DNA from 2 places in the Bacillus sp. JJ1521 genome. Region 1 is predicted to be linked to the other one. Evidence: riboswitches for the same ligand, from Rfam matches in the RefSeq annotation. Region 1 holds a riboswitch; the other holds the start of a gene.

Region 1 (20,641 bases):
TGCTTATATTGGTGATACAGTAGAGGGATTTTTAAAAGCTGTAAACGGGAAATATAAGAAAATATACGCTTTCGAACCAGAGGATACTAAACACCAAGAATTTTTTAAAAGACTTTCCTCACATAACAATATTGAGCTTAAACCTTTTGGTCTATGGAAAAGTAATGATGTTCTGCGGTTTAGCTCCGAAAATAGCGGAAGTAGTCAAGTAACTCAATGCGGAAATATTGAAATACCTGTTGTTTCTATTGACGAAACGTTAATGCGAGAGCCTGTAACATTTATAAAAATGGATATTGAAGGTGCTGAAATTGAAGCTCTAAAAGGTGCAGAGAAGACAATTAAAAAATATAAGCCAAAGCTTGCTATTTGTGTTTATCATAAACCTCTGGATTTAATTGAAATACCTCTCTATTTAAAATCGATTGTACCTGAGTACAGTTTTAAATTGAGACATTATAATAACAGTGCATCAGAGACAGTTTGTTATGCAGTTGTTAAATAGGTGAAGTGAGGATACCGATTAATGAATAACACATTTTTTATTGAAAATATTGAGAAGAGACCAGAATTTTTTAAATCGTTTAATCAAATCATTCAACATATAAATAGTAAACCAATGATATTATTTGGTGCTGGTAAATGGGGGGAATATTATTTAAAGGTAATAAAAAGATATTGTTCAGAAATTATCTTTTGTGATAACAGTCCTTTAAAATGGGGAACAACTATCGAAGGCATACCTGTTATTAGTTTTGATGAAGTGAATAGAAGGTATAAGGACTATTTTATAACTATAACTTCATTGGATTACTTTGAAGAAATTTATGAATTATTAGAGTCGAAAAAACTTGAAAGTAGAATAGTTTTACCAATTGCAGGATTTACTAAAGATGAGTATCGTGACTTCCCTGAAGTCATAAATGAAAATAAAGATAAGGTTTCCTTGGTCTATAATTTTCTTTCTGATAATCGTTCAAAACAAATATTTACAGACAGAATAAACTGTTGTATAAGTGGTAATCCTAAATATCTTATTCCTTTAAAGAGTAAGACACCTCAATATTTTGATCCGGAAATTATAAAGTTAACCTCTCATGAGGTTTTTGTGGATGGAGGTGGCTATACGGGGGATACGGTTGAGGAATTTGTTAGACAAACTAAGGGTGAATTCAAAAAGTTGTATTCTTTTGAGCCTGAAGAAACAAAGCATATAGAATTTTTAAAGAAGTTTAAAGGTAATGAAAAAATAAAACTTCTACCTTATGGGCTATGGAGTAGTAAAGATGTATTTCGATTCAGTGGAACAAACGATGGATCGAGTAACATTAACGAAGATGGAAATATTGAAATACCTGTAGACAATGTGGATAGAATTCTTAATAATGAACCAATAACTTTTATCAAAATGGACATTGAAGGTGCAGAATTAGAAGCATTAAAAGGTGCGGAAAAGAGTATAAAAAAATATAAACCTAAACTTGCAATTTGCGTATATCATAAACCTCTTGATTTTATAGAAATTCCCTTATATTTAAAAAGTATAGTACCTGAGTATAAAATATATCTAAGACACTACAACATTAATATATACGAAACAGTTTGTTATGCTGTGGCTGACTAGTATGAGACTAAGGGGTTAAACAAATGGATAAAGTGCCAAAGCGAGTATTATTTGTAAGTGGAGTCCCTATGGATGTAGGTGGTATAGAGAAAACTACTATGGAAATATATCGTAATTTAGACCGCGAGAAGATTTTAATTGACTTTATAGTTAGAAAGCCCCAAAGGGGGTTTTTTCATGATGAAATAGAATCCTATGGTGGAAGGATCCTTAATCTATTTGAGAGGACAAGTCATAAGGGAAATAAAAAGTGGAATGTTTTTATGGATCTTTATTCAATATATTATTTTTATAAAATATTAAAAATTAACGAAGCTTATTCAGCTATACACATAGTCTATCCCCATCTTGATGGATTTTTAATTATCGTAGCTAAACTTATGGGAATTCCTGTGAGGATTGTTCATAGTAGAAATACAGGATTTGATGATAAAAATAAGCCAAATCGTAGAATTTTATTTACAAGGAGATTAAGATTATTTTTTTGTAAGCATTTCGCAACACATATATGGGGGTGCTCAAGAGCTGCATGTCAATATTTATTTGGCAAAAATATTATGGAGGATTTTAGGGCAGATGTGCCAAAAAATCCTGTGAAAATATCAGACTTTATAAATTCATCTTATCCAAAAGTTGATGCTTGTAAAGAACTGGAGATACCCTTTGAAACAATAAATTTCATTAACGTTGGAAGATATGCTATTCAAAAAAACCAAATATTTCTCCTGGACTTTTTTGCAGAAATGTTAAGAGTGAGGAAAGACATACATTTAATTCTAACAGGACCTGGAACACTTGAAGAGGAAATAAGGGATCACATAAAGAAATTAGAAATTGAAGATAAAGTTACAATGTTGAGAGAAAATACGAATATTCCTCATGCTTTAAGTGCTTCCGACTACTTTTTACTACCTTCAAAATATGAAGGATTTGGTAATGTGTTAATTGAAGCACAGGCAGCTGGGCTACCTTGTTATGTCTCAGATGCATGTCAGCCAGAGCCAAATCTGGGACTTGTCGATTATATTCCATTAGAAAAAGATGCGAAGTATTGGGCGGATTATATCCTCTCTAGAATAGAAAAGCCAGATAATAGGAGGGTTAATTTAAAAAAATTAATGGAATATGATGTAAAGAACGTGGCACCACGGATGCAAGAGGTTTATTTGAATGGTGTTAAATATAAAGATGCCTGTAAATAAATAATTAATAAGGGGTTTAATAGATGAAATATACCGTAACTGTTATGGGGCTTGGATTTGTTGGTTTGACTACCGCATTGGCACTTGCAGAAAAAGGGCATAAAGTATATGGATTTGATGTTGATAGTGATAGAAGGGACATTATTCGCTCAGGAAAGTTGCCTTTTGTAGAACCAGGTTTAGACTCGGCTTTACTTAGACATATCGATAAACAGTTTTTTGTTTCAAATGAGGTAGAGGCAAATGTTCGGGAAAGTGACTTTGTATTTTTATGTGTAGGTACTCCTCAAGGGAGAAATGGTGAGGCAGATTTAAAATATATATTTTCTGCAATTGATATGTTTTCATCAATATTAAATGATGATAAACATCGTGTAATAGTTTTGAAATCAACTGTTCCCCCATCTACAACATCAGAAAGGGTTATCCCTTATTTAAAAACAAAACAAATAATTCCCGGTGAAACATTTAGTATCGCAAATAATCCCGAATTTTTACGGGAAGGTAAATGTTGGGAAGATATGATGAATGCTGATCGAATAGTCTGCGGTGTTGCTGATGAGAAAGGAGAAAGTATGCTACGATCGTTATATAGTAGTTTCGACTCCCCGTTTTTCGCTGTATCCTTAAATACAGGTGAATATATAAAATATTTATCCAATACAATGCTTGCTACTATGATTAGTTTTTCAAACGAGATGTCAAAAATAGGACATGCCATCGGTGACATTCAGATTAAGGAAGCATTTGAAATCTTACATTTAGATCGAAGATGGGGTAATGGTAATATGTCAAGCTACATTTATCCTGGTGCAGGTTATGGTGGCTACTGCTTGCCTAAAGATACACAAGCAATGTATGCAAAGTCCCTATCGAAAGGTTACGAACCATTAATCCTTAAAAATGTTATTACGACTAATGACTCTATGCCGCAGTTTATGGTGGATAAAATTATGCAAGTTGCTAATACAAATGACAAAATTGGTATACTTGGATTATCATTTAAACCTGGTTCCGATGATGTACGGGACAGCACTTCAGCAAAAATTATCAAACTCTTGTTAGATAATGGATATACGAATTTTTTTGCTTATGATCCATTTGCTAACAACGAATTTGCAAGAGTATATGATATTAAAGAAATAAAATACTATGATAATCTAAAAGGTACTTGTGATGATTCTGATGTTCTTGTTCTCGTCACTGCTTGGGATGTTTTTTCGAATATTAACAAAAAATACCCAGATAAGCCGGTTGTAGATTGTAGATATTTCCTATGAGGTGAATGTATGCCTTTATTAAGTATTATTATTCCTGTTTATAATGTAGAAAATTATATTGATGAATGTCTACAAAGTATATTAAAACAGGAATTTAGAGATTATGAGATTATCCTGGTTGATAATGCATCAACTGATCGTAGTGGAGAAATTTGTAAGGTCTATGCTCAAAAATATCCAAACATCAAACTTATTAAACTCGAGAGCAATGCTCTTCCTGCAGGTGCCCGCAATGCAGGATTTGAAATAGCTGCTGGAGAGTATATCCATTTTTGTGATAGTGATGACTATTATGTTGATTCTAGTTTTTCTCGCATAGCAAATGAATTGATTAAATTATCACCTTCTGTACTATTTGGCCAATTTATCTGTATACCTGAGCGAGGAGCCTTTATAACTTCAGATATTCCTCTAGATGAAACCTTTTTTTTAAATGCTAATTCAAATGAGGTTGCTAAATATCTTGTTAGTTTACCGAATTTACTATGTACCCCGTGGAGGTTTATAGTTAAACGCCAACTCTTACTAGAAAATGATATTAAATTTCCTGAAGGGTATCACTCGGAAGATGAGGAGTGGTTTCCTAAAGTAATTTGCTGTGCAGAAAACTTTGCTTTATTGAGTAACCCATTTTATTACTATAGACCAAGAGCTATTGGTTCGGTTACATCAAGTAAGACATATTTAAACAGCAAATCTCATTTAGTTGTAGCCTTACACTTATTAAAATTTGCACGTGGAAAAAAATATACAGATGCCCGAAGGGAATTACTTATTAGAAGGGCGAACTTTTTGCTTGGTTTGTTTGCAACCAGGTGTGATACTTATACCACTGAACAAATAAAAGAGTTAGCTAAAATTTTAAATGCTTACAGTGATTTATTAGCTTCTGATATTGCTAAATCACTTAAAAATGAATTGTTTGATTACATTGAGAGTTTTGGTGTTTTTGAAGGTCTTCTTCAATACCAATCTTTAGTTAAAGAAAGTACATTACGCTTGGTTGAAGGTAAACAGAATAAAGATGTATATGTGTTTCCAACTGGTTACAATGGTGAAGGTACAGCTCGAATTATTCAAAATGCAGGTTATAAGGTAAAAGGATTTATAGATAATAGTAAACAAAAAAGTGGAAGTATTATTAATGGCATACCTGTATGTTTACCCAATTGTCTAATAGAATTGTATCCTGTCACACTCGAGGATGTTTTTATCATTGTTGCTTCTCAAAGAAAACAAGTTGTGGATTCAATCGTGAAACAAATTAGAGAAATGGGAATTGAGGATTCACAATTTGCTATAAGAATTTATGAATAAAGGAAGAGTAATATTTGAGTTTTTTTATAAGGGAGATTTTCTAGTGTGTAATGAAATACCTATGATAAGTGTTATCTTGTGCACATATAACAGAAAATGTTTTTTGTCTCGGTCAATAGAAAGTATCCTTGCACAGACATACACAAATTTTGAATTAATTTTAGTGAATAATGGTTCAACTGATGGAAGTGATGAAGTTTGTGAAGAATATGCTAAAAAAGATAGTAGAATAAGACTGATTCATATCTCAGAAAACCAAGGAGCCTCCAACGGAAGAAATGTTGGATTAGATAATGCGTCATGTGAATATGTAACAATTGTTGATGACGATGATTATTGCGAGCCGCAGCTGCTAGCATTTTTATGGGATTTAATAAGTGAAAATGGGGCAGACATATCAATCTGTGGTAGTTGGAATGACTTTGATGGAAATCTTGAACCATATTTTATATTTGATGAGTATAAAGTGTATAACAAGTTACAAGGAATTGATGAGCTTCTCAAGCGAGAAAAATATAATACTGCACCTCCTACGAAGTTATTTCGTAAAACACTATTTAACAATATTAGATTTCCTGACAATGTACTTGTTGATGATATACACGTTGTTTACAGAGTTTTTGCAAATGCCAATAAAATTGTCGTTAGAGGAAAACCACTTTATCGTTTTACAAAACACGCAAGCAATATGACACGGTTTATCCAAACAGAACAGCTTTCACCTCAATTGTTAAGTGAATACTTATATGCTTTTCAAACGCGAACTGAATATCTTTCTAAAAAAGTACCTGAAATTAGAGATCACGCTAGATACTCTGAATGGTCATATATGGTTTCGATGTGTGAAAAAATTAAAAAGAATCAATTAACAAACTGTTACTCCATTTATAATTTTATGATTAAAGAATTACAAAATAATATTTCAGATTTACTTAATAGCCAGTATTTAACCTATAGAGAAATAAATATTATTAAGAATACATTAAAAATTTGTGAATAATTTTGCTCTTGCAATGTAAGCCCTAGCACCCCTTGGTACAAAATCGTATCAATTAAGGAGGTGCTTTTATGCGAATTGTTCCTTATAAATGCATTTGCTTGAAATAGGAGGATTGCGGTAAATCAATCATGACTGATTTATTGAAAACTCGGAATGACTGTCGTCCAATTAAACTTAAGTAAAAGCGTCTATGATCAATTGGTTAAAAAGGAAATTTTATTTCTTGAGCTGAAACCCTCCAACTTCTGCATAAGAGAGGTAATATTTTTTGTTACCACGGATTCTATTACCAATTCTCCAGTACCAATTATGGTTCAATCCCCAATTGTAACACTTGGTAAAATTATAGCGTTTGTTCCTACCCATCCAAGGTTAGCTAAACTACTTTTTAAATTCGAAGCAAGTTTTTGTCATTAAAAAATGGAAGACTTTTGCCGATATAATATAAAGACAATACACTATTTATAAAGGTGAATACCATGAGAATCACACACAATCTTACAGCAATAAATGCTCACAGGCTTGGTACAAATAATCTTATATATGCACAAAGTTCTCTTGAAAAGCTTTCGTCCGGTTATCGCATTAACCGTGCTGCAGATGATGCAGCAGGGCTAGCAATATCTGAGAAAATGAGAAATCAATTAAGAGGTATAGACCAAGCTACAAGGAATACGTTAGATGGAATCTCTCTATTGCAAACAGCAGAAGGTGGATTACAGGAAATTCATTCACTGCTTTCAAGAGGGCGTGAATTAGTCGTTCAAGCTGCCAACTCTACGTACACGCAAGAAGATAAACAAAAAATGCAAGCTGAAATTTCACAGTTAAATAAAGAAATAGATAATATTACAATCAATACTCATTTTAACAATCGACATATCTTGAATTCGGTAACTTTTGATCAAGCTGAGGTTGATAAGGTGGTCGCAGGTTTACAACAAGGAGGTTGGTTAGCGGAGGCTGTTAATCGAGTGGAATCTGAGTATGGATTAACAGCTGATAATGTTCAACTGACAATTAAATTTGATCAAGGGGCTAAAGGTGGAACATTAGCATTTGTAAGAGGTTATGATCGTGGAACTGGAAAGCTGGATGACCTTGAATTACACATTGACCTTTCAGATTTTATTCCTGTTATGAGTGATGATGGTGGAACTGCTCCTATGTATAATGATCGTATTATTGCACATGAAATGGTTCATGCGATTATGGGAAGAACAATGAATTTTACTGCATTGCCAAAGTGGTTTACAGAAGGGGTTGCTGAGTTTATCCATGGAGCTGATGAGAGGCTTGACTCGGAAGATGGTGTAAGGGATGGAGCAATCAGCGTTTCGAAAATGAATGAAATGATTAATCGTATTGGTGACGGAACTGATGCATATTGGGGACAAACTAGCCTCGACTATTCAATGGGATATACAGCGGTTCGTTACATTCATGAAAAAATCAAAGATGCTGGGGATAGTGCAGGTATACGAACGATTTTACAACATTTAGATAATAATGAATCCGATGATCTAGATGATGCACTTCGTCTTGCTTCGTCTGGGGCATTTACAGGTCTAAATGATTTTGTTACTAAATTTAAAGCAGACGCTAAAAATCTATTTATTGGTGGCAATGATTATAAAATTGATTTAACGAATACCGACACCGGTGCAATAGGTGGTTTAGATGCAGACGGTGGAGGTATTTTAACTGCTGAAAGCATCATAGAAGAAACTGGGTCTTACACAAGCTGGACCGCAGATACAACAGATACGAACTTTGATGTTGTAAACTCCTTTACAGAAAAATGGGATTATGTCGTAACCTCGCCACCAATTATCTTGCAAGTGGGGGCTAATGCAGGTGAAACTATAACCATTGATTTAGTTGACGTAACCAGTTCCTCATTAGGAGTAAGTGGGGTAGATGTTGTAAATTCAGCGAGTGAAGCAATTGGGCGATTGATGAAGCCATTCAATCTGTGTCAGAAAAAAGAGCAACATTTGGGGCTCAGCAAAATCGCTTGGAGCATATTTTGAATAACAATGAAAATTATAAAGAAAACTTGCAAGCAAGTGAATCAAGAATTAGAGATGTAGATATGGCGTCTGAAATGATGAATCTAACGAAGAGAAATATCTTAACACAAGCATCCCAGGCAATGTTAGCCCAAGCAAATGGACAACCCCAAGCCATTTTACAACTCTTGAGATAAAGACTAAGATATATTCATCTTAAAGCATTGATCAGAAGTAACAGAAGAGCAAACCATTATTAAGAAAATGGTTGCTCTTCTTTTTTGAACATGAAGTTAGTATAACCTTTATCATTATTTTAATTAATGGAAGATTGAAAGATATATTTGGTCATTAGCAAATAAAATATCAAGTCGATTTATGAAGTAAAGGAAGTGTAATATGCCAAACATTATTCTTCTGCTAATTTCAATATGAACCAGTTAAAAAAAGATTAATGAACATAATATGTAAAACTTAATCAGAATCTACCGATATAAAAGATAGAAAAACCTTTTAGGGGGATAAATATGGGCTCTGTTGATTCTATTTCAAGGAATTCAATTGGAGAGGTAAAAATTAGTACTTCTCCTACTAAATTAATAGAAGAGAAACATAACAACTTAGACCAACAGCCTGAAAGCAAATTACAACAAGAGATAAATGAAAAAGATATTACTGTAAAAGAATTAGATAAAATTGTTAAAGATATGAACTCTATGTTAGGTAATACACATACTTCGTTAAAATATGTGTACCATGAAAAACTGGAGAGCTATTATGTTTCATTAATTAATGACGAGACAAAAGAGATAGTTAGGGAGATACCACCCAAAAAGCTATTGGATATTTATGCTTCAATGAAAGAATACTTAGGGTTATTTATTGATAATAAAATTTAATGGAGGTGCTCTAGGTGGTAAATAACCAAATGAGAATCACAGGTTTTGCTTCGGGGTTAGATACGACACAGATCATAACTGACTTGATGAGAGCGGAAAGAATGCCTCTTGATAATCTTTTTCAGAAGAGGGAATGGTTAGAGTGGCAACGTGACGCGTATCGAGATGTAAATCTAGAACTAGCCACTTTTAATAAAAGCGTGGATAAACTACGATTTCAATACTCGTTTAACGGCTATAAGGCATCCGCATCAGATTCAAGTTTGGCGTCGGTTACTGCAAAAGGATCCGCAGTACCAGGGAATTATACTTTATCAGTAAACTCAATTGCGGAAGTAGCCAAAGTTACATCTGCCAATGCAATTACGTCTGGTGGTAGCAATGTTAAGCTAAACGATAAGATTCTAGCAACAGGAGAAACAACGGTTATAAATATTGAAACTGCCACAGGAAATCAAGATATAACTATTGATGACACGACTACATATGGTAGTCTTGCAAGTAAAATTGCTAACCTTACTGATGCAAGCGGGAAATCTCTTGGCTTACGTGCAAGCTTTGATGAGGCTACATCAAGGTTTGTCATTTCGACAAAGGATCTAGGTGCGAATCAAAAAATTACGATTTCAGATAGAGGTACTTTTGGGGTTGCAAATGCAATCGTAAATGGTGGAGCAATTACACCAACAACATTGACGCCTACAGGACCACAGGCAGCTGGTAAGAATGCTGAAGTTGTAGTAAATGGAGCTACTGTTACTAGTTCAACTAATAATTTGAGTGTATTTGGTATGGACATTAAGGTGTTAAAATCTGGAGGTCCAACAAATGTAAGTATATCCTCCGACACTCAATCAATTTTTGATAATATAAAAAAATTTGTAGATGACTATAACTCCCTAATTGATAGTTTAAACACAAAGTTAAAAGAAAAACGTAACAGAGATTTTCCTCCATTAACGGATGAGCAACGGGAAGCCTTATCAGAAAAGGAAGTTGAAAAATGGGATGAGGCAGCCAAAAAGGGGCTTCTTTCCAATGACTCTATTATTAGAGGAACGTTGAATGAACTACGTGTGGGTATGTACAGTCCAGTTGATAGTATTCCAACAGGGAATATCCGAATGCTCTCTGAAATTGGCATAACTACGGAATATCTTTCAACAGATGGTAAACTTGTGATTAATGAAGAAAAATTACGGGCAGCAATTACAGATAACCCTGATGAAATCATGAATCTTTTTACCAAAGAAGATGGAATAGCTTCAAGGATTTATAACGAAGTAAATAGCTCAATTGACAAGTTGAATAAGAAGGCTGGTCGTGTCGGTAGCCCAGATAATTTAAATAATAGTGTTATTGGTCAAGACTTATCTGAACTTAGGGACCGTATGAAGGTCTGGGAAAATAAATTAGCAATGATTGAAAATCGATATTGGAAACAATTCACTGCGATGGAACAGGCTCTTGCAAAGTTTAATGAGCAATCTAGTAGCATTATGGGAATGATGGGTTTCTAAGGAGTAATTAGCATTATTGAAAGGAGAATGATTTATGTCTGTACACAATCCATATCAAACGTATCAGGATAATTCTGTTTTTACTGCAACCCCTGGTGAATTAACACTTATGCTATATAATGGATGCCTCAAGTTTATTTCATTAGCTAAAAAATCAATACAAGAAAAGAATATTGAGGGTAAGCATACTAATATAAGTAAGGCCCAAAACATTATTAGTGAACTAATGGTTACTTTAAACATGGATTATGAAATCTCAAAGGAAATGCGTCGTTTATATGATTTTATTAATAGAAAATTAATTGAAGCTAATATCAATAATGATATAAAACTATTAGAAGAAGCTGAGGATCTAGTTATCGAATTTCGTGATACCTGGAAAGAGGTTATTCGTATAAATAGAGCTAAACAATTTAAAACGGGTGGAATGGCTTAATGGCTATTAACCAGTTATATATTCTGACCGAAAAACTCCTTTTACATTTGGAGCAACAACCTGATCAGGAAAAAAGGGAAGAGTATATAGAAAAAATAATGGAACTTTTAGAAAAACGAGATTTGGCATTAACTAAAATAGTTCAGCCGAGTAATTTAGAGGATAAACGAATTGGAGAAAAAATTGTCGAAATGGACAAAGTGATTAAACAAAAGCTTACAGTCCTTTTTACAGAAATTAAGCAAGATATTTTGACTTTAAATAAATCAAAAGAACCTCAAAAAAAATACCGCAACCCATATGAATCCTATAATTTGGATGGTAGTTTCTTTGATAAAAGAAATTGAAATTTCATTTTTGAGTTATAAGTTTTGCCCTTTAAATGCCATCTTTTTCAAGGTGGCATTTTTTCCTATATAACCAATAATCTCCCCCCACAATTTAGATAAACTACTACTGAAGAAATGTAAGCCCCCATTCAAACAACGCTTATAAATGATCAGCACGTATCGATCTATGAGAGGCGCATGGACAAATTCATGCGCTGACTCTATTTTCACGCCAATTAACAATAATTACTCATTTACTCGTCCTTCAAATCATTGCATACTACTAATAGTTTGTTCTGCTTAAAACGATAAGGGCAAACTTGCTAAAAGGTGAGGGCGCAAAATCACAGGTCTAAGGTGGGGTTTCTGCTAAGACGGCTGGATTGCCGAAAGGAGACTGTATTGGAGTTATACGGTAAACGGATTATTGTCATATCTATTCTTATCTTATTTTTATCTATCACGGATTTTCTAGATGATAAGGTGATTACATTTCTTCATTTTAAAGATAAGGGTTACTATGAAGTCATTATCGACCTTATGAGTCCTCTAATCGAAATCGCCTTGTTGTTTTGGGCGTTGTATACTGGTAAGAAAATTCTTCGCCAATTGCATGAGCAAGAGGAGCAATATCAACGCTTGGTTCAATTTTCGCCTGAAGCGATTATTGTCCATAGGAAAGGGAAAATCCTCTATATTAATGATTCCGGCGTTAAGTTATTGGGTTCAAATCGTTCATCTGAATTATTGAACCGTGACCTAAAAGACTTTGTTCATCCCGATTCGGAGGACAGTATTAACAAATATCGGGAACAATTAAATAAAAATCCTAACAGCCATCTTAAATATCATATTAAAATCAAAAGAATTGATGGAACAACCTTGGACTTAGAGACTTTATCTACTGTTGTTGATTTTAAGGGACATCCTGCTCGGGAATTGATCGCTCGGGATATCACCGTGCAACATCAGGAATTTGAAACAATCAAGCAAATGGCGTATCAGGATGCGTTAACTGGTTTGCCGAATCGCCGAGCATTCATGGATAAACTGGATGATCTTATGTCCACGGCAGAAAAAAACAAGGGTACGTTTGGTATGATGTTTATTGATTTGGACGGATTTAAGCAAGTAAATGATTTACTTGGGCATGAAGGAGGCGACATGCTCCTTAGACAAGCGGGGGATTACCTAATAAAAAGCGTTGCACAAAAAGATACAGTAGCAAGGCTAGCGGGTGATGAGTTTATGGTCTTATTGCCTGACGCAAATGAGAATGAGTGTGTGATGGTGGCAAATCGGATTATCGAACAATTTCAATCAATTGTGATTCTGGGGAAAAATGTAGTGGTCACACCTAGTATAGGAATTGCCCTATATCCTCAGCACGGTAAAGATGCTATTGAATTAATAAAATTTGCCGACATGGCGATGTATCAGGCGAAACAACGTGGAAAAAACAACTATCAAATTTTCAAAGGTGACTAATTCGTGACCACACTTTTAGAATTTTCCTACTATGTGTGGTTCTTTTCTATTTTAAAATACCAGCTATAAAATACCCATAATAAATATAAGGTAGCGTACATAGATAGCCAGCTAACATACCAGTCCCAATGGATATAATGAATAAGATCCGTGTATTTTTCAATGATGACTTCCAATATGGTTAGTACCGAACAGAAGCCGCTTATATATAAAAACTTCTTCCACCTCTTATTTGTTCGTGGATAATAGATACAAAAGAAACTACCGATAATCGGATAAACTAAGAATTCAAATAATAAGCTAGTGCCATTGACGCTGGAGAGTTCCCTAGCAGGGTATTCAAGCAAATGGAATTCGACAGGTATTAACCCAAGAGACCACGTAACAGTCTGTTGAAACAAAAAGGCGATGCTTGCTTCTCTCCATTTACTCTTTGGAATATAGGCTAATGAAATGAAAGTACATCCATAAATCATGTATAAAATCATATGCTCCATCTTCATGAGCTTCTAACCCCACTAGGAAGAGGCTGTTCGGTTATCCATAACACATATTGGCGGCATAGCCATAATTCAATGATAAAATTAAAGAAGCTTCTTAACATACTTTCTTTGTTTACGGTCATCGTATTTGTAAATGTCCCCAATAAAAGCATAATGAAGAGAATGATGCCAACCCATAGCATGTAGTGGAACACTCGCCTTTTATATGCTGCATTTTTGGGAAAGCTTAGCTGAAAAAAGACAGCAACACTAGGAAAAACTAAAAATTCATTTGTGAAACTGACCTTTGATGCATGTGGAAAAAACCGAACCGGTGATTCAAGTAAACCTGCATATGTGAGCCCGATGGCAAATACCCAGGTCAACATTTGAAAAAATAAAAAGGTAGCAATTGCTTCACGTAGTCTGCTTCGGGGCACCCCTTTCCAAAGCACAACCGGTATGCCAATCCACAATAATATAAGTATATAATAGTCGAAATTCATATCTATCACCCTTAAAATTAATATGTGAGGCGATGATAAAATTTATCCATTGTCCTGCATATTTATACTACTGTTAAATAACTTCCAGTTTGCCAATATTCCCCCCATAATTTGGACATACTACTACTGAAGAATTCTTCGAGCACATTCATCTTAGAAACCACACAAGTTCCATTCATAACTCGCCTTAGACATGCATATATTTTTACACCTACACATATTGTTTACAAATTTACATTAAACTCATAAAAAAGGAGTAGTGGGATTACTATGTCCATTTTTAATGGGATGATTTGCCTGACCCCTGACCAAATGGTGTTCCATCACTAGACATCGCACTCTCATAATTAATGTTTACAAATTCACAATTTCTTCAAATTTCCTTTACGAAAAAGCAGGAATTGGGGAGGTGTGTGTAGAATTAGTACATATAACCTTAATTTATAAGAGGTTATATTGATACACAGGTTGGATACCCTAAAAAGGGTCTTGGCTGTGTCCAATGCATTAGAGTTAAAAGGAGGAGTTCATGTATGAATTACAACGTTCGTGGTGAAAACATTGAGGTAACTCCAGCATTACGAGAGTATGTTGAGAAGAAACTCGGAAAGATTGAACGCTATTTTGACAGCACTCCAAATGCCAAAGTAAATGTTAACTTAAAAGTAAATAATGCAAAGGATCATAGAATAGAGGTTACGATTCCGATGCCGCAGCTTGTGCTTCGCGCTGAGGAGTCTAATGAGGATATGTACGCGGCAATCGATCTTGTGACCGATAAGCTTGAGCGTCAAATCCGCAAGCATAAAACAAAAGTCAACCGTAAGCTTCGTGAGAAAGGTTCTACCAAGACGATGTTCGCTAATGGTGGAGCTGGAACGATGACAGCTGTTCAGGAAGCACCGGAGGATGAGGATTACGAATTAGTTCGTACGAAGCGTTTTGATTTGAAACCGATGGATAGTGAAGAAGCGATTCTGCAAATGAATATGCTCGGCCACAACTTCTTCGTTTTCACAAATGCGGAGACGAATACGACAAATGTCGTGTATCGCCGGAAGGATGGCAAGTACGGCATTATTGAACCTAGCTAAATAACAAATTTCCAAGAGCGCAGCCTTTTCATTAGGCTGCCTCTTTTTTGAAAAAATAGGGGAAAACCCCCATAGCCAAAAACATTTACATCGTAGATAATACTAATTGCGGGCAACTCGTAGCCTATCGAACTTTCAATAAAGCAGGGATATCTATGATTACTATACTTCAACCAACCCTTTCTAATATTGCGATTATTTTGTTCATGTATTTATGCATAAGCATCTTGGTGACGAATCGAAAGTCCATCAATAAATATATATTTTCAGGGAGCGTTCTCCTCCTCACTTCGGCATGTGTGATTTTTCTTTTTTATTTGCCGATCCGCTATGAGGGCTACCAGTTTGATCTTCGCCTTGTTCCTTTGGTGATCTTCACCCTTTTGTTGGGGTGGAAGCATGCGATTCCTGCTCTCGTGTTAACAGTTAGCTGGAGGCTCGGCATGGGAGGAGTGGGAGCTATGCCAGGCGTGTTATTCGGTATGATTCTCCCCGTTTTACTGGCTCTTCTTTTTCATAAAAAAGAAAGAGCGATGCCAAGCCCGTTTTCGTTGTTCTTACTCATGACGGCGTGCTGGCTTGCCTCTGATTTGCCGATTCTTTTTCTTGTGCCAAATGGTGTGGAAGTGTTCGGTGAGATTTATTTTGTGCGGATTTTGGCACTCCAAGTGTCGGCATTTATTCTGTATTTTTTCATTAGCCAGCTGGACAGGGAAGTGGTGTTAAAGCGAAAACTACGGTTTTATGCGGAGCGTGATCCTCTGACCGGGCTTTATAATATGCGTTATTTTGAAAATTATATGAAAAAAGGGACAAGTTCTCAACAGAAGTACATTGTAATGATTGATATTGATCATTTTAAAAAGATTAATGATACGTTTGGTCATCTCCACGGTGATTCAGTTTTAAAAAATATGGCGTTCACGTTAACGAAACTTGTTCCGTCGCACCTTTCCTTGCTAGGACGATATGGTGGTGAGGAGTTTATTTTGTATTTAGAGGTGGATTCGAAGGATAGGTTGATGAACATTGTTTCTGGGATTCGTAGCGGGATTGAACGAACTCCGTTTTATGTGGAGGACCAGAGGCTTCAAGTAACGGTATCGATTGGGGTTGCGGAGCTTATCGACTCGTCAAATCTCTACCAAGCGATTGAAAAAGCGGATAACTCTTTATATGCGTCGAAGGAAAATGGTCGAAATCAAATCAGCTATGCGATGTAAGTATCCTTCGGGGTACTTTTTTTATACTTGTCTAGTTCAGCACCAAGCCCTTCGAGGTCACAAGCCAATCCGTCAGGAAGGTCAAAGGACAACCTTCATGCCGTCTCGTCTTGTGCTTGTCAGGGCTGGACAGGCGCTTCTACTTTTCGTCTTTGTCGAATCCCCTCACATCGCGAAACCCAATAATATTTTACCCTTGTCCTATTTAGTGGTAAAATAGAAGATATTTCGTTTTAGCCTAATTTATTTTTTGTAATCAAGTCAGCCGATCGGCTGATAGCACATTTTCACGATAGAGGAGCGTACACAATGCTTGGAATTTTAAACAAAGTTTTTGATCCAAACAAACGCACAATCAAGCGCTTGGAATCACTTGCCAATAAAATTGAGGCACTTCATCCTGACATGGAGAAGCTTTCGGATGAGGACCTTCGCAACAAAACCGAAGAGTTCAAGGAACGATATCAAAAAGGTGAAAAACTTGATGATTTATTAGTTGAAGCTTTCGCTGTTGTTCGTGAAGGGGCAAAGCGTGTCTTGGGTCTGCACCCATACCCCGTACAGCTCATGGGGGGTATTTCCCTGCATGAAGGTAATATTTCTGAGATGAAAACAGGGGAAGGTAAAACCTTAACCTCTACGATGCCTGTTTATTTGAATGCAATCACTGGTAAAGGAGTTCACGTTGTTACTGTCAACGAATACCTTGCTAGTCGTGATGCGCATGAGATGGGTCAGCTTTATGAATTTTTAGGTCTAAGTGTTGGGTTGAACTTAAACTCAATGTCTCGTGAAGAAAAAATTGATGCGTACCGCGCTGATATTACTTATGGTACGAACAATGAGTTTGGTTTCGACTATCTTCGTGATAACATGGTCCTTTATAAGGAACAAATGGTTCAGCGTCCGCTTTATTTTGCCGTAATTGACGAAGTTGACTCGATTTTAATTGATGAGGCTCGCACACCGCTGATTATTTCCGGTTCTGCTCAAAAGTCGACATCCCTTTACGTGCAGGCGAACGGATTTGTGACCACTCTTAAAAAAGAAGAAGACTACACTTATGATGAAAAAACAAAGAGTGTACAGCTTACTGAAGATGGGATTTCAAAGGCTGAGAGAGTGTTTGGCATTGAAAACCTGTTTGATATTTCAAATGTGGCTTTGATTCACCATATCAACCAAGCGTTAAAAGCAAATGCAAGTATGCACCGAGATATTGATTATGTGGTGGATGAAGGGGAAATCGTCATCGTTGACCAGTTCACTGGTCGTTTGATGAAGGGGCGTCGTTATAGTGAAGGCCTTCACCAAGCAATTGAGGCGAAGGAAGGCGTCGAAATTCAAAATGAGAGTATGACGCTAGCAACGATTACATTCCAAAACTATTTCCGTATGTACGAGAAGCTTTCAGGTATGACGGGTACAGCGAAGACTGAGGAAGAGGAATTCCGCAACATTTACAATATGAATGTTGTCGTGATTCCAACGAATCGTCCGATTGCCCGTGATGACCGTCCTGATTTAATTTATAAATCAATTGAAGGTAAGTTCCGCGCGGTTGCTGAGGATATTGCGGAGCGACATGCGAAGGGACAACCTGTCTTAGTTGGTACGGTTGCGATTGAAACGTCTGAAATCATTTCTAAGTTTTTATTGAAAAAAGGCGTTAAGCATAATGTCTTGAACGCGAAAAATCACGCACGCGAGGCAGAAATTATTGAACATGCCGGACAAGCAGGTGCTGTTACGATCGCGACAAACATGGCTGGTCGTGGTACTGACATCAAGCTTGGTGAAGGTGTGAAGGAGCTTGGCGGTCTAGCAGTTATTGGTACAGAGCGCCATGAGAGCCGTCGTATTGATAACCAGCTTCGTGGACGTTCAGGTCGTCAAGGGGACCCAGGTATCACGCAGTTCTATCTTTCAATGGAAGATGAGCTGATGCGCCGTTTTGGTTCTGACAATATGAAAAATATGATGGAGCGCCTTGGCATGGATGACACCCAGCCAATCCAAAGTAAAATGGTCTCAAAAGCGGTTGAATCTGCGCAAAAACGCGTTGAGGGCAATAACTTTGATGCTCGTAAACAGCTTTTACAATATGACGATGTGCTTCGTCAGCAACGTGAGGTTATTTACAAACAGCGTTATGAGGTTCTTGCTTCTGAGAATCTTCGTGATGTTGTTGAGAGTATGATTAAGTCCTCACTCGACCGAGTAGTTCACGCCCAAACTCCAAAGGATGAGGTGGAGGAAGACTGGAACTACAAAGGAATCGTTGATTATGTCAATGCGAACCTTTTACATGAGGGCGACGTGACAGAGAATGATCTTCGCGGAAAAGAGCCTGAAGAAATGACCGAACTAATTTTTGAAAAGGTTAAAGTTCGCTATGATGAAAAAGAAGCTCAAATCGAGCCAGAACAAATGCGTGAATTTGAACGTGTTGTTGTGCTTCGTTCTGTTGATAGCAAGTGGATGGACCATATCGACCAAATGGATCAGCTTCGTCAAGGAATTCATTTGCGTGCGTACGGTCAAAATGACCCACTTCGCGAATACAATTTCGAAGGCTTTGCGATGTTTGAAAACATGGTTGCTTCGATCGAGGATGATGTGGCGAAGTTTGTGATGAAGGCGCAAATCCGCAACAATCTTCAACGTGAAGAAGTGGCGAAAGGTCATGCCGTTCAACCAAAAGAAGGCGGCGAAGAAAAGTCAAAGAAACGCCCAGTTCAAAAAGCCGTTAACATCGGCCGTAACGACCCTTGCTACTGCGGCAGCGGTAAAAAGTTCAAGAACTGTCATGGTCAATAATAATTTTTGAAAAGGTGAGAGCCAAGCTACTCACCTTTTCTTTCGAAAAAAAACGGGACTAATCCCTCAAAAATGAGTAAGATATAAAAGAAGGATTTAGAGACTTACATCTTGGAGGAAAATATATGGAATTAGTAGATATTAAGCATGAACTTGATAAAATGGCTAAGAAATTAGCGGGCTTCAGGGGGTCTCTTTGACTTAGAGGCCAAGCAAGCGCGTATTACTGAGCTTGATGAAATGATGTCCATGCAGGACTTCTGGAATGACCAAAATGCTGCACAAACGGTGATTAACGAAGCAAATGCATTAAAGGATCAGGTAGTTGAATACACAAATCTAAATGAATCCTATGAAAACTTAGAGCTTACCTATCAGCTTGTGAAGGAAGAGCCAGATGCAGATTTACAGGCAGAACTAGACGAGGAAATTCAGGAATTGTCTAAGAGCTTAAGTGAATTTGAACTACAGCTCCTTTTAAGTGAGCCTTATGATAAAAATAATGCGATCTTAGAGCTTCACCCAGGTGCGGGTGGTACAGAATCACAGGATTGGGGCTCATTGCTCCTTCGCATGTATACTCGTTGGGCGGAGAAAAAAGGATTCAAGGTTGAAACATTGGACTATCTTCCTGGGGATGAAGCTGGGATAAAAAGTGTGACCCTTTTAATCAAAGGACATAATGCTTACGGCTATTTGAAGGCAGAAAAAGGGGTACACCGCTTGGTGAGGATTTCACCATTCGACTCATCGGGTCGCCGTCACACTTCATTCGTGTCTTGTGAAGTTATGCCAGAGTTTAACGATGACATTGAAATTGACATTCGTAGTGAAGATTTGAAAATTGATACGTACCGCGCGAGTGGAGCGGGTGGGCAGCACATCAATACCACTGACTCAGCCGTACGTATTACACACGTACCAACGAATACCGTTGTTACGTGTCAAACTGAGCGTTCACAAATCAAAAACCGCGAACAAGCGATGAAAATGTTGAAATCGAAATTGTACCAGCTTGAAATCGAGAAACAACAAGCCGAGTTGGATGAAATCCGCGGCGAACAAAAAGAAATCGGCTGGGGCAGCCAAATCCGCTCCTACGTCTTCCATCCATACTCCATGGTCAAAGACCACCGCACGAATGTAGAGGTTGGTAACACCGGAAGCGTCATGGACGGCGAGATTGACATGTTTATTGATGCGTATTTGAGATCTAAATTGAATTAATAATTGTGAGGGGCAGCCGGTGGCTGCCCCTTTTTAATGGGGGAAAATAGGCTAATGACCATAGAAAGTGAATAACGGCTATAGAATTGTTGCCAACGGCCATAAAAATGAATTATTGACCAAATCACTTGGAATAGCTGAGCTTAAGTGACGGAGATTGTACCTTTCCTGGTAAACTCTCT
Region 2 (4,078 bases), on a different contig from region 1:
CGTCAAATTTCTATTTACATTTACCAGTTCTAACTGCTGGTTGTTTAGCAAAACCTTTTTAGCATATAACTCCTTCGTTAGATCTGAAAATAGTTTTACCAGCAATGTTGTAAGTAAACAAACTAGATAAAAATTAGATTTTTCCTGCAATAGCAAAACAATATCAATTTGAAAAAGTTGATAGGTAATTAATGTTGTGCTTCCTAGGTAGAAGGTTAAGGCTCCCCAGCAAAAATATGTTGTATGAAAGCTTGCAGCTACTAATACTGGGTTAAGAGCATACCATATAAAGGGACTTGAAATACCTCCCGTGGGAAATAGCAATAAAGTTAATCCAAGGAGTTCAGCTAGCACTGTCCACTTCAGTATTGTATTATTTTCAAAATACTTCCTTTGTATATCTGTTATTATCCAAGCAGCAACACATAGAGACAAAACCACACCAACTTTAAAGTAAAAGGGTGATTGTGGCCCTAGTAAATATAAGATAGATGTCAGGGAAAGCGAAATAAATCGAAAAACAAATACAAGATTCACTATGCTGGTAGGACCCTTTTTTAAGAATTGATAGAATATATTAACCACTAGCATACTTTTTATCACTACCTGCTATTTTTTCAGTATCCGAAACTCTATTGACCTTATCGGTTTCATAGGTATATAAATAATCCCCATCAACAATAAAATATAAAGAAATATCTCCTTTTTCATCTCTATTTGAAAAAATAGGGAGCTCCTTTTCATCGGAAATTTTTATTATTGACTTGAAAGAATCCAACACGAAAATTGATTTTTGGGTTAGATTTATTTTTTGTAAAACTGGAATAATTCTATTTGCATATCGTTTATTGATTATGTCCAGTTCAGACGTTTCATTTAAGATAGAGTTTGCTTTTAAATTTTTCCTACTATAAACCAATACTAATAATAAGAGAATTGAAAATAAGGTGCTACTTATACGTACAAAACTTAAAGTGAAAGCTTTGCCAAATATTTTTATAAAATTAGGAGCTACCTCTGAGGAAGTCACTGTAAGCATTGATGTAAAGTTTTTTTCACTAGCCAGCTGGATTTCTTCATATGAATATTGAAATACTAGCCTATCCTGCAACTGAAAATCCTCCTCGATTTCGACACCATTAATCGTCCCCTGAATATTAGGCAATACTTCAAGTGTATACTGACCTGGTACAATTCCTGTTTCTTCTTCTACTTGCTTTATAAATGCTTTAACCTGTTCAAGATCAATCTTATATGTATGATCAACTACTAATATATCTGTACCTCTCTCTTCAAATGCTTGTTTTTGTTCTAATGGGAATTTCCTCTCCCAAATATCACCTGCATTAATCAGCAATTGAACTTCATGTGTTCCCATTGCAGTAACTTGTCCTTCGGAATATATTGTTGATTTTAAATGAAAGGGAATTGCTGCCGTAATCTTTTTAAAGAATGTTTCTCCCACATCAACTGTCCCGCCGTTTGGATAAAGGATGTTTGGTGTAATCTCAGCCTTATAGTCAAAACCTGTCTCAATTTGTGCAAGATTGTCATTAATCTGGACAGTAGTTGTTGCCGGCTGCAAAAAAGAATAGATTGTAAATACGACAGATACGACCAGCAAAATTATGATAACCATGGATAGTTTGTTTTTATATCTCTTTAGCTTAATTGAAAAACCTTCTATCATTTTTAACACCTCTCTCATGTTTCACCAATTCGTTCGGGTATTGTTGATTTAATTTCAGCTCTTCCACCATCCCAGTGGATGTTTAGCTTTATCGTTCCTCCAATTCGATCCTCTAGATTACCAGGTATAACAAACTCTTTAACTCCTCCTGGTCGTATTTGATAAGAATCAATTTCAGCTGCTTCAATTATCGCTTGGTCTGGATTATCTAGTAATTCAATACTCACTATTTTTATGGAACTTTCTGTCCTATTTATGACTGTAAATCTATTATCTTTTCCATAAGTTACAGAAATAGGCGCATTTTCTTCAGTGGCAATTGATAATATTGCCTCATTCGAGATTTCAGATCTTGAAAAACTATTCGTTTGAATTAGAAGTAATGATATCGACAAAAATACTATCAAAAAAGAAAAGATTAGCTTCAAATATTCTCCCTCCCGACTTAATAAAAATGGCCTAATTAAATTGAACAACTTGTCCAAATTTAATCAGGCCGGTTGCACCAATAACTCCATACGCCCAAGGTGCCCAGATACAGGACGTATTTCACAGTTTCCATTACATAATCCATTTTACATAGTCTATTATAACTATTGTTTTCTGAAAATTTTGTTATATTATGGCATTCGTTTGTTTCTATTTTTGTAAATATTTGTAACCTTTTCTCGAAAGAAATATTAAAAGTAAAAAAAAGGAAGAATAATGGCGGACCATTTATTCTTCCTTTATCCTATCTACTTATTTTGCTTCAGTTTCTACAATGATAGATCCAAGTACTTCTTCTTGTGAAACTTTAGCGCCGCTAGGGATATTGATTTTCACTGCGACACTTCTAACATTCTGTAAACCAGAACGAACTTCTGGGCCTACATTTTCAAATACTAGAGATTTGCCTTGTTTCCCCCAAGTAGGCTCAGGAGATGCTGCTCTTGGGTTGTGTGATGTACCAAATGTAACATATTGTGCTAGGTCGCCTGTAGCGCGAACTGTTACATTCACTGTTTCAGCGGATTTGTTTCTAATTGTAAATACATGGTTCCATTGGTATTCACTATTAGGCTGAAGACCGTGGAATTGTGCTTCGCCAGTTCCACCATTAATTCCTTTACCAAATTGAAAGAAAAGTTCGCCATCCTTCATGACAGTTGTGTCATCTTTTGCCCCAGTTTTATTTTCCCATGACCAAGGTGCGTCTTTTTGGAGTGTTACTAGTGCAGTATCCGTATTAACAATTTTCAATTCTGCAGCATTTGTTACAGTTGCCTTGTTGTAAGACATTGCCGCCATCACACTCGAGATGGCTAGTAGGAACACTACCATTAATAATCCTTTTTTCATTTTCATTTTAAATTCCTCCCTTTATTTTTCCGGCTTTGTTAGCCTTCGTTATAATCCTAGTATAGAAGGTTCTACTCTTCCTTTCGTCACTCTCAAGTGTGCAATTTCCATATCATTCGTCTACTTTTGCAATCTACTTTTTACTAGTATCTTGGTCACTTTTTAGCACCCTATCATTCTACTTTCTGTAATAAAAGGTATACTTTTGTACCAGTTGAATTCTACTTTGGAAGGCTTATTCTACTTTGAATTTACAATAAAATAAATTGTGAGGAGGAATTCTATGAAATTATTTTCCAAGGTTATCAATGTACTATTAGTTTCAGTTGTTTTATGTACCTTACTTGCTGCAGTTGGTTCAGCTATCACAAAAGAGCCTGTCCTTCTAACAGTCATCCGATCAAATAGCATGTACCCTGTTTGGGAACGAGGCGACATGGTGATAGTTGAAAACCTCAATATAGAAGACAACATAAGTGAAGGGGATATTGTCTTTTTCAAAGCTGAAAAAGGAAGTCTCGCTCCAAAAGGTTGGATTGCCCATCGAGTAATAGGCGGGAATACAGAAGAAGGTTTCATTACCAAAGGTGATGCAAATAAATTTTCTGACCAAGAAGCAGATGATACTGGTCCTATTGAAAGGGAATGGATTGCCGCAAGAGCAGTGGAAATTGGTGACAATCCAATAGTTATCGATAAAATAGGCTTCTTATCCTTATGGATGGAAAAATATCAAGGCAATCCTTTGCTTTTACCAGGCTTTGCATTAATTCTTGGTATTATTATTGCAGTTGGGGAATTGAAGCCTGGACCAAAACGTAAAAAGAAAGGTAAAGGAATGGAGCTACAGCTCATCTATTTTATAGGGGGATTATCGATTTCTATTATTGTAGGTGGCACAATGATATCTTCCGGACATACCTTAAATCAAGTTTATGAAGTATCTGAACAAAGTCAGGGAGTAATGACGGGCAGTGATGTTGGTATACTTAAGGTTGGTGACTCCGTATCTCGCCCGTTATCAGAAATAAAGAATGAGGGAATCTT

Evidence for each region. Region 1 has a riboswitch for cyclic di-GMP ahead of V7147_RS02410 (sensor domain-containing diguanylate cyclase). Riboswitches for the same ligand answer to the same signal wherever they lie in the genome.
Region 2: it holds a riboswitch for cyclic di-GMP, as region 1 does, so the genes downstream of both, V7147_RS17970 (hypothetical protein) here and V7147_RS02410 (sensor domain-containing diguanylate cyclase) in region 1, are expected to answer to the same signal.

Annotation. Positions count from the first base shown of each region.
Region 1 covers NZ_JBALOX010000011.1:98,499-119,139, reverse strand. Annotated here, with positions in the region: gene V7147_RS02470 (FkbM family methyltransferase) at 1-505, shown strand, start outside; gene V7147_RS02465 (FkbM family methyltransferase) at 527-1,624, shown strand; gene V7147_RS02460 (glycosyltransferase) at 1,648-2,826, shown strand; gene V7147_RS02455 (UDP-glucose dehydrogenase family protein) at 2,850-4,106, shown strand; gene V7147_RS02450 (glycosyltransferase) at 4,116-5,423, shown strand; gene V7147_RS02445 (glycosyltransferase family 2 protein) at 5,467-6,423, shown strand; gene V7147_RS02440 (flagellinolysin) at 6,903-8,456, shown strand; gene V7147_RS02435 (flagellin) at 8,399-8,632, shown strand; gene flaG (flagellar protein FlaG) at 8,963-9,334, shown strand; gene fliD (flagellar filament capping protein FliD) at 9,349-10,854, shown strand; gene fliS (flagellar export chaperone FliS) at 10,889-11,290, shown strand; gene V7147_RS02415 (hypothetical protein) at 11,290-11,637, shown strand; cyclic di-GMP riboswitch class I at 11,923-12,010, shown strand; gene V7147_RS02410 (sensor domain-containing diguanylate cyclase) at 12,022-13,107, shown strand; gene V7147_RS02405 (CBO0543 family protein) at 13,137-13,610, opposite strand; gene V7147_RS02400 (CBO0543 family protein) at 13,607-14,095, opposite strand; gene hpf (ribosome hibernation-promoting factor, HPF/YfiA family) at 14,629-15,189, shown strand; gene V7147_RS02390 (GGDEF domain-containing protein) at 15,345-16,412, shown strand; gene secA (preprotein translocase subunit SecA) at 16,722-19,232, shown strand; one part of gene prfB (peptide chain release factor 2) at 19,358-19,429, shown strand; one part of gene prfB (peptide chain release factor 2) at 19,431-20,459, shown strand.
Region 2 covers NZ_JBALOX010000140.1:1,828-5,905, reverse strand. Annotated here, with positions in the region: gene V7147_RS17980 (sensor histidine kinase) at 1-435, opposite strand, end outside; gene V7147_RS17975 (DUF5305 family protein) at 578-1,690, opposite strand; gene V7147_RS17970 (hypothetical protein) at 1,705-2,118, opposite strand; cyclic di-GMP riboswitch class II at 2,176-2,257, opposite strand; gene V7147_RS17965 (hypothetical protein) at 2,432-3,037, opposite strand; gene V7147_RS17960 (signal peptidase I) at 3,315-4,078, shown strand, end outside.